2 linked regions of the Acetivibrio cellulolyticus CD2 genome follow. The protein of the gene in region 1 binds, or shares a complex with, the protein of each later gene. Links are inferred from orthologs where the notes say so. Each region holds a gene or a part of one and is shown on either strand. Other genes may lie near its edges.

The links.
Region 2: the proteins of rimM (region 1) and rpsS are in contact, whole or in part, in a crystal structure (PDB 3A1P), measured with the Thermus thermophilus proteins. The link is inferred for Acetivibrio cellulolyticus CD2 from one-to-one orthologs. Residues at the interface, in WP_008632437.1 of Thermus thermophilus: Val4, Glu5, Ile6, Gly7, Arg8, Arg22, Gly23, Glu24, Val26, Leu84, Glu85, Glu86, Gly87, Arg88, Tyr89, Tyr90, Tyr91, Phe92, Leu94, Asp111, Ile112, Leu113, Asp114, Ala115, Gly116, Ala117, Gln118, Asp119, Val120, Ile122; in WP_011173711.1 of Thermus thermophilus: Lys28, Arg29, Leu30, Lys32, Thr48, Gln56, His57, Val58, Pro59, Val60, Tyr61, Thr63, Met66, Glu73, Phe74, Pro76, Thr77, Arg78, Arg81, His83, Gly84, Lys85, Glu86, Ala87, Lys88, Ala89, Thr90, Lys91, Lys92, Lys93.

The regions. Positions count from the first base shown.
Region 1 is NZ_JH556651.1:304,411-307,574, forward strand. What follows is about bases 152-2,983. They hold rimM (ribosome maturation factor RimM), read left to right. Parts: upstream 152-1,221; coding sequence 1,222-1,746; downstream 1,747-2,983. Other genes in these bases: ffh (signal recognition particle protein), read left to right, coding at 152-462; rpsP (30S ribosomal protein S16), read left to right, coding at 499-744; ACECE_RS0201570 (KH domain-containing protein), read left to right, coding at 805-1,035; trmD (tRNA (guanosine(37)-N1)-methyltransferase TrmD), read left to right, coding at 1,736-2,488; ACECE_RS0201585 (peptidylprolyl isomerase), read left to right, coding at 2,644-2,983. In the rest of the region: more of ffh, read left to right, coding at 1-151; more of ACECE_RS0201585, read left to right, coding at 2,984-3,164. UniProt on the Escherichia coli protein: One of at least 4 proteins (Era, RbfA, RimM and RsgA/YjeQ) that assist in the late assembly stage of the 30S ribosomal subunit.
Region 2 is NZ_JH556653.1:1,606,088-1,609,099, reverse strand. What follows is about bases 22-2,701. They hold rpsS (30S ribosomal protein S19), read left to right. Parts: upstream 22-1,059; coding sequence 1,060-1,344; downstream 1,345-2,701. Other genes in these bases: rplP (50S ribosomal protein L16), read left to right, coding at 2,547-2,701; rpsC (30S ribosomal protein S3), read left to right, coding at 1,879-2,547; rplV (50S ribosomal protein L22), read left to right, coding at 1,482-1,859; rplB (50S ribosomal protein L2), read left to right, coding at 167-1,000; rplW (50S ribosomal protein L23), read left to right, coding at 22-124. Also shown: more of rplW, read left to right, coding at 1-21; more of rplP, read left to right, coding at 2,702-2,984; rpmC (50S ribosomal protein L29), read left to right, coding at 2,974-3,012. UniProt on the Escherichia coli protein: In the E.coli 70S ribosome in the initiation state it has been modeled to contact the 23S rRNA of the 50S subunit forming part of bridge B1a; this bridge is broken in the model with bound EF-G.

The sequences.
Region 1 (3,164 bases):
GGTGACGTTTTAAGCTTAATTGAAAAGGCGCAGGAAGCTTTTGATGAAAAAGCAGCACTGGAAATGGAAAGGAAAATGCGTACACAACAGTTTACGCTTGAAGATTTTCTTGACCAGATGCAGCAGATTAAGAAGATGGGGCCTTTAAACAAGATTGTGGGTATGTTGCCGGGAGTTAATGCCGATGCTCTTAAAGAAATTAACTCAGCAGACAGCGATAAGGAGCTTGGCCGATTTGAAGCTATAATAAGGTCAATGACGAAAAAGGAAAGAAATGATCCTTCGATAATAAACGGCAGCAGGAGAAAAAGAATTGCAGCCGGTAGTGGTACTACAGTACAGGATGTTAACAAGGTTTTAAAGAGCTTTGAAGAGATGAGAAAAATGATGAAGATGATGTCAGATATGGGTAAACACGGTAAGAAAGGATTTGGAAATAAATTCAAATTACCGTTTAGATAATAAAGAAGTAAAATAATGTCAGGAGGTGAAAAATAAATGGCAGTTAAAATAAGATTAAAAAGAATGGGTGCTAAGAAAAGCCCGTTTTATAGAGTAGTTGTTGCTGATTCAAGATATCCTCGTGATGGAAGATTCATTGAAGAGATTGGTACTTATAATCCGCTCACTGATCCAAGTTCGATAAATATCGATTCTGAAAAGGCACAAAAATGGCTTAAGAATGGTGCTCAGCCTACAGATACTGTAAAAACCTTATTAAAGAAGGTTGGAGCTATCCAGTAAAAACTGTTTTTTATTTTGAAATGACAAAATAAAGGGTAAAATAGCGGGAGGTATGATATTATGAAAGAACTTCTCGAAACAATTGCCAAAGCCTTGGTTGATTACCCGGACGATGTTTTTGTAAATGAAGTTGAAGGCGAAAAGTCAATGATTCTTGAGCTGAAAGTTTCAAAGGACGATATGGGTAAGGTTATTGGAAAACAAGGTAGAATTGCAAAGGCTATAAGGACAGTTGTGAAGGCAGCAGCAATAAAAGAAAATAAAAGAGTATCTGTAGAAATACTACAATAGTAAATGTGGGCAGGAGATATACTCTTGTCCACATTTTTATTCCGCCTCTTTCTAAATGAAGTGAAAAAGGCAAAAACATAGGAACTCGATGCTCTGGAGTTTTATTAAAGAATTTTCGAATTGATTTGTGGGAATAAGTGAAATAATATAAGTAAGACTAATTTACTTAAATGGCGGTGTTAAATAATGTTACAGTATTTTGAAATCGGCAAAGTTGTAAATACGCATGGCGTAAAAGGTGAAATTAAAGTAGTACCTTTAACTGATGATCCAAACAGATTTAATAAATTAAAGTCTGCATTCATAGCTTCAGAAATATCTGAAAATATGCAAAAATATAATTTTGAAGGCATTAAGTTTCATAAAAACTTTGTCTTACTTAAGCTAAAAGGCATCGACGATCCAAATGAAGCAGAAAAGCTTAAGGACAAGTTTATAATAATAGACAGGGAAGATGCTGTAAAATTACCTGAAGGCTCTTTCTTTGTATGTGATTTGATTAATTGTGAAGTATATGATGAAAAGGAAAATAAACTTGGAGTTTTAATTGATATACTTCAAACTGGAAGTAATGATGTTTACGTTGTTCGTGATGAAAATAAGAAGGAAATCCTTGTACCTGCTTTGAAATCAGTAGTTAAGGAAGTTTCCATTGAAGATAAAAAAATTATAGTTGAGTTACCACAAGGGTTGATTGACGATGAAGTTTGATATTTTAACACTATTTCCCGAAGTAATTGATGCTGTATTAAAAGAGAGTATTATTGGAAGAGCTCAGGAAAACGGCATAATTGAGATTAATGCTGTTAATATAAGAGATTATTCTAAGAATAAGCACAAGAAGGCTGATGATTACCCCTACGGAGGCGGAGGGGGCATGATAATGACTGCTCAGCCTATTTATGATGCTTATCTTTCAGTTGTAAAAGATGTCGAACACAAACCAAAAGTTATATACTTAAGCCCTCAAGGCAGAGTCCTGACTCAAGAAGTTGTAAAGGAACTGTCAAAGGAAAATCATATTGTTTTATTGTGCGGGCATTATGAGGGAATTGATGAAAGAATAATTGAAGAAATTGTTGATGAGGAAATATCCATTGGTGATTATGTACTTACGGGTGGGGAACTGCCTGCAATGGTACTTATAGATTCTGTAAGCAGATTGATACCCGGGGTATTGTCAAGTGAAGATTCATATTCCCAGGAATCACATTATGAAGGACTGTTGGAGTATCCGCAGTACACAAGACCTGTGGAGTTTAATAACCGTGAGGTACCTGATATACTACTGTCAGGACATCATGCCAACATAACCAGATGGAGAAGAAAAGAGGCCATTAAGCGTACATATTTAAAGAGACCGGATTTGTTTGCAAGGTTTGAATCCGGAAAAGATGATAAAAAGCTTATAGGTGAGGTGTTAAAAGAGCTGGAAGATAAGAAAAAGAACTAAGATGCAGGAATGTAATTCTTAAGGCAGCGCAAATTCTGGATTGCATAGTGGAAAGAGAATTGAAGAATGTGTAATGATTGAGAGTTTACGTGGTATAATATTAACATTATGCCTACGATAATGAATAATTTTTTAGAAATAAGGAGGATACATAAATGGAAAACACAGAAGTTAAAAATCCGGTAGTTACAATCGAGATGGAGAATGGAGGAACAATTAAGGCTGAGTTGTACCCGGACATAGCTCCTAACACTGTTAAAAGCTTTATTTCCCTAATTAATAAAGGTTTTTACAATGGAATTATATTTCACAGGGTTATACCTGGTTTTATGATACAGGGTGGTGACCCTGAAGGAATTGGTATAGGTGGTCCCGGATATTCAATCAGAGGTGAATTCAACTCCAATGGTTTCAAAAATGACCTTAAACATAGCAGGGGAGTTCTGTCTATGGCAAGATCACGTGAGAGAAATTCTGCAGGATCTCAGTTTTTTATTATGGTAAAGGATTCTTCGCACTTAGATGGAGAGTACGCAGCATTTGGGAAGGTTATTGAGGGAATGGAAGTGGCTGATAAGATAGTTGCAGCAAAAAGAGACAGATCTGATAAACCTTTGGAGCCACAAAAAATGAAAAATGTAACCGTTGAGCTCTTCGGAAAAGAATACGGTGAGCC
Region 2 (3,012 bases), on another replicon or contig:
AAAAGCAATTGTTAAAATTGATACCAATCCAAAGCCTACATCCTACTTGACTAAAGGTGGTAAAGCAGTAACTGATAACAAAAAGCTTAAGACAAGTATTGAAGAATTTGGAGTAACTCAATAAGCATAATCTTTTGAGGTAAGATTTATAAAGGAGTGAGAATACATGCCTGTTAAAAAGTATAACCCTACTTCTCCTGCTAGAAGGGATATGTCAGTTTTGACATTTGACGAAATAACAAAGACAGAACCAGAGAAATCTTTGTTGCAGCCTTTAAAGAAAAATGCGGGTAGAAACTCATATGGTAGGATTACTGTTCGCCACCAGGGTGGAGGAGCAAAACAAAAATATAGAATAATAGATTTCAAGAGAGATAAAGATGGAATAAAGGCTAATGTAACAGCTATAGAATACGATCCAAACAGAAGTGCAAACATCGCATTGTTAAATTATGCTGATGGTGAAAAGAGATACATCATAGCTCCAGAAGGCCTTAAAGTTGGTGACGTGGTTGAATCCGGCGAAAACGCTGATATCAAGCCAGGTAATGCACTTCAGTTGCATAATATTCCTGTTGGTACATTGATACACAACATTGAATTAAAACCTGGAAAAGGTGCACAACTTGTTAGATCAGCAGGTATTTCAGCACAGCTTATGGCAAAAGAAAATGACTCTGCACAAATTAGACTTCCATCCGGTGAAGTAAGAATGTTCAGGTTAAACTGCAAAGCTACTATTGGTACAGTTGGAAATCATGAACATGAAAATGTTTCAATCGGTAAAGCTGGTAGAAAAAGATGGATGGGTATAAGACCTACAGTTCGTGGTGTTGTTATGAACCCATGCGATCACCCTCATGGTGGTGGAGAAGGTAAATCACCTATAGGAAGACCAAGTCCTGTTACTCCTTGGGGTAAACCAACACTTGGTTTGAAGACAAGAAAGAAGAAGAAAGCATCCGACAAGTTTATTGTTAAGAGAAGAAACCAGAAGTAATTAATCTTATAATGATATGAGCTGGACTCAAGTAGTAAATGAAAGGAGGACGTGGCTTAATGAGTAGATCAATTAAAAAGGGACCATTTGTACACGAAAAACTTCTTAAGAGAATAGAAGAAATGAATGCTCAAAACGAAAAGAAAGTTTTAAAGAGTTGGTCAAGAGCATCAACAATTTTCCCTCAGATGGTTGGACATACAATAGCTGTACATGATGGAAGAAAGCATGTACCTGTGTATATTTCAGAAGAAATGGTTGGACACAAACTCGGAGAATTTGCTCCAACAAGGACCTTTAAAGGACACGGAAACCACACTGAAAGGTCAACAGCATTAAAGTAAAAGTAATTCTACAATGAAAGGAGGAATTCCAATTGGCAGCAAAAGCAGCTAAAAAGGAACAAGCGGAACTTCTTGAAAATAAACAAAATTTATTAGAAGTTTATAACTCAAAACATACAAAATCAAAAAAGCCTGCAGTGCTTACAAAGGCTGAAAAGAAAGAATTAGGAATAGGTAAGGACCAAGGTAAAGCAATTTTAATGCATGCAAGAATATCTTCAAGAAAAGTTAAAATTGTAATGGATCTTATTAAAAATAAGAATATTGATGAGGCATATGCTATTTTGAGGTACACTCCAAAAGCAGCTTCAGAAATATTGTTCAAACTCTTAAGGTCAGCTGAATCAAATGCTACAAACAATAACAATCTTGACAGAGATAAATTGTATATAGCAGATGGATTTGCAAATCAAGGACCTACTTTAAAGAGAATTATGCCAAGAGCTCAAGGTAGAGCAAACAGGATCAGAAAAAGGACTAGTCACATAACATTAGTAGTTAAGGAAAGAAGCTAATAGAAAAGGAGGGTGGATAATGGGACAAAAGGTTAATCCTCATGGCCTAAGAATAGGTATAATAAAAGATTGGGATACCAAATGGTATGCTGGAAATAAGAACTTTAGTGATTTTCTTGTTGAAGATTTCAAAATAAGGAAGTTCATAAAAAAGAAGCTTTATACATCAGGAATTTCGAGAATTGAAATAGAAAGAGCTGCAAATAAAGTAAAAGTAAATGTAAATACTGCTAAACCAGGTCTTGTAATCGGTAAAGGTGGTGCAGGTATTGAAGAACTCAGGAAGCAGCTTGAAAAAATGACTCAGAAGAACGTATTGATAAACATTACTGAAATCAAGGTTCCTGAGTTGGATTCTCAAATAGTTGCTGAAAATATAGCATCTCAGCTTGAAAAAAGAATTTCATTCAGAAAAGCAATGAAACAAGCAATGACAAGGTCAATGAAACTTGGCGCTAAGGGTATAAAGACTCAAGTAGCAGGCCGTGTCGGTGGTGCAGAAATAGCAAGAACTGAACATTATCATGAAGGTACTATTCCACTTCAGACACTTAGAGCAGACGTAGATTATGGATTTGCTGAAGCAGATACAACCTACGGTAAATTAGGTGTTAAAGTGTGGATATACAAAGGTGAAGTTCTTCCAGCTGTCAAAAGGGAAAGAAAGACGGAAGGAGGAGATAAATAATGTTAATGCCTAAGAGAGTTAAACGTAGAAAAGTTCAAAGAGGAAGAATGAGAGGCGTAGCTACAAGAGGAAATACAGTTATAAATGGCGATTTCGGTTTACAAGCTACTGAACCAGCATGGATAACAAGCAATCAGATTGAAGCTGCCAGGGTCGCTTTGACACGTTTCATCAAAAGAGGCGGTAAGGTTTGGATAAAGATATTTCCAGACAAACCAGTAACATCAAAACCAGCTGAAACACGTATGGGTAGCGGTAAAGGATCACCTGAATATTGGGTGGCAGTAGTTAAACCAGGAAGAATCCTGTTTGAAATAGCTGGAGTGCCGGAAGAAACTGCAAGGGAAGCATTAAGACTTGCTATGCACAAACTTCCCATTAAGTGTAAATTCGTAGCACGTGAAGAAGAAGTGGGTGGTGAAGCAAATGAAAGCTAATGAGATAAGGGATAAATCACAGGATGAA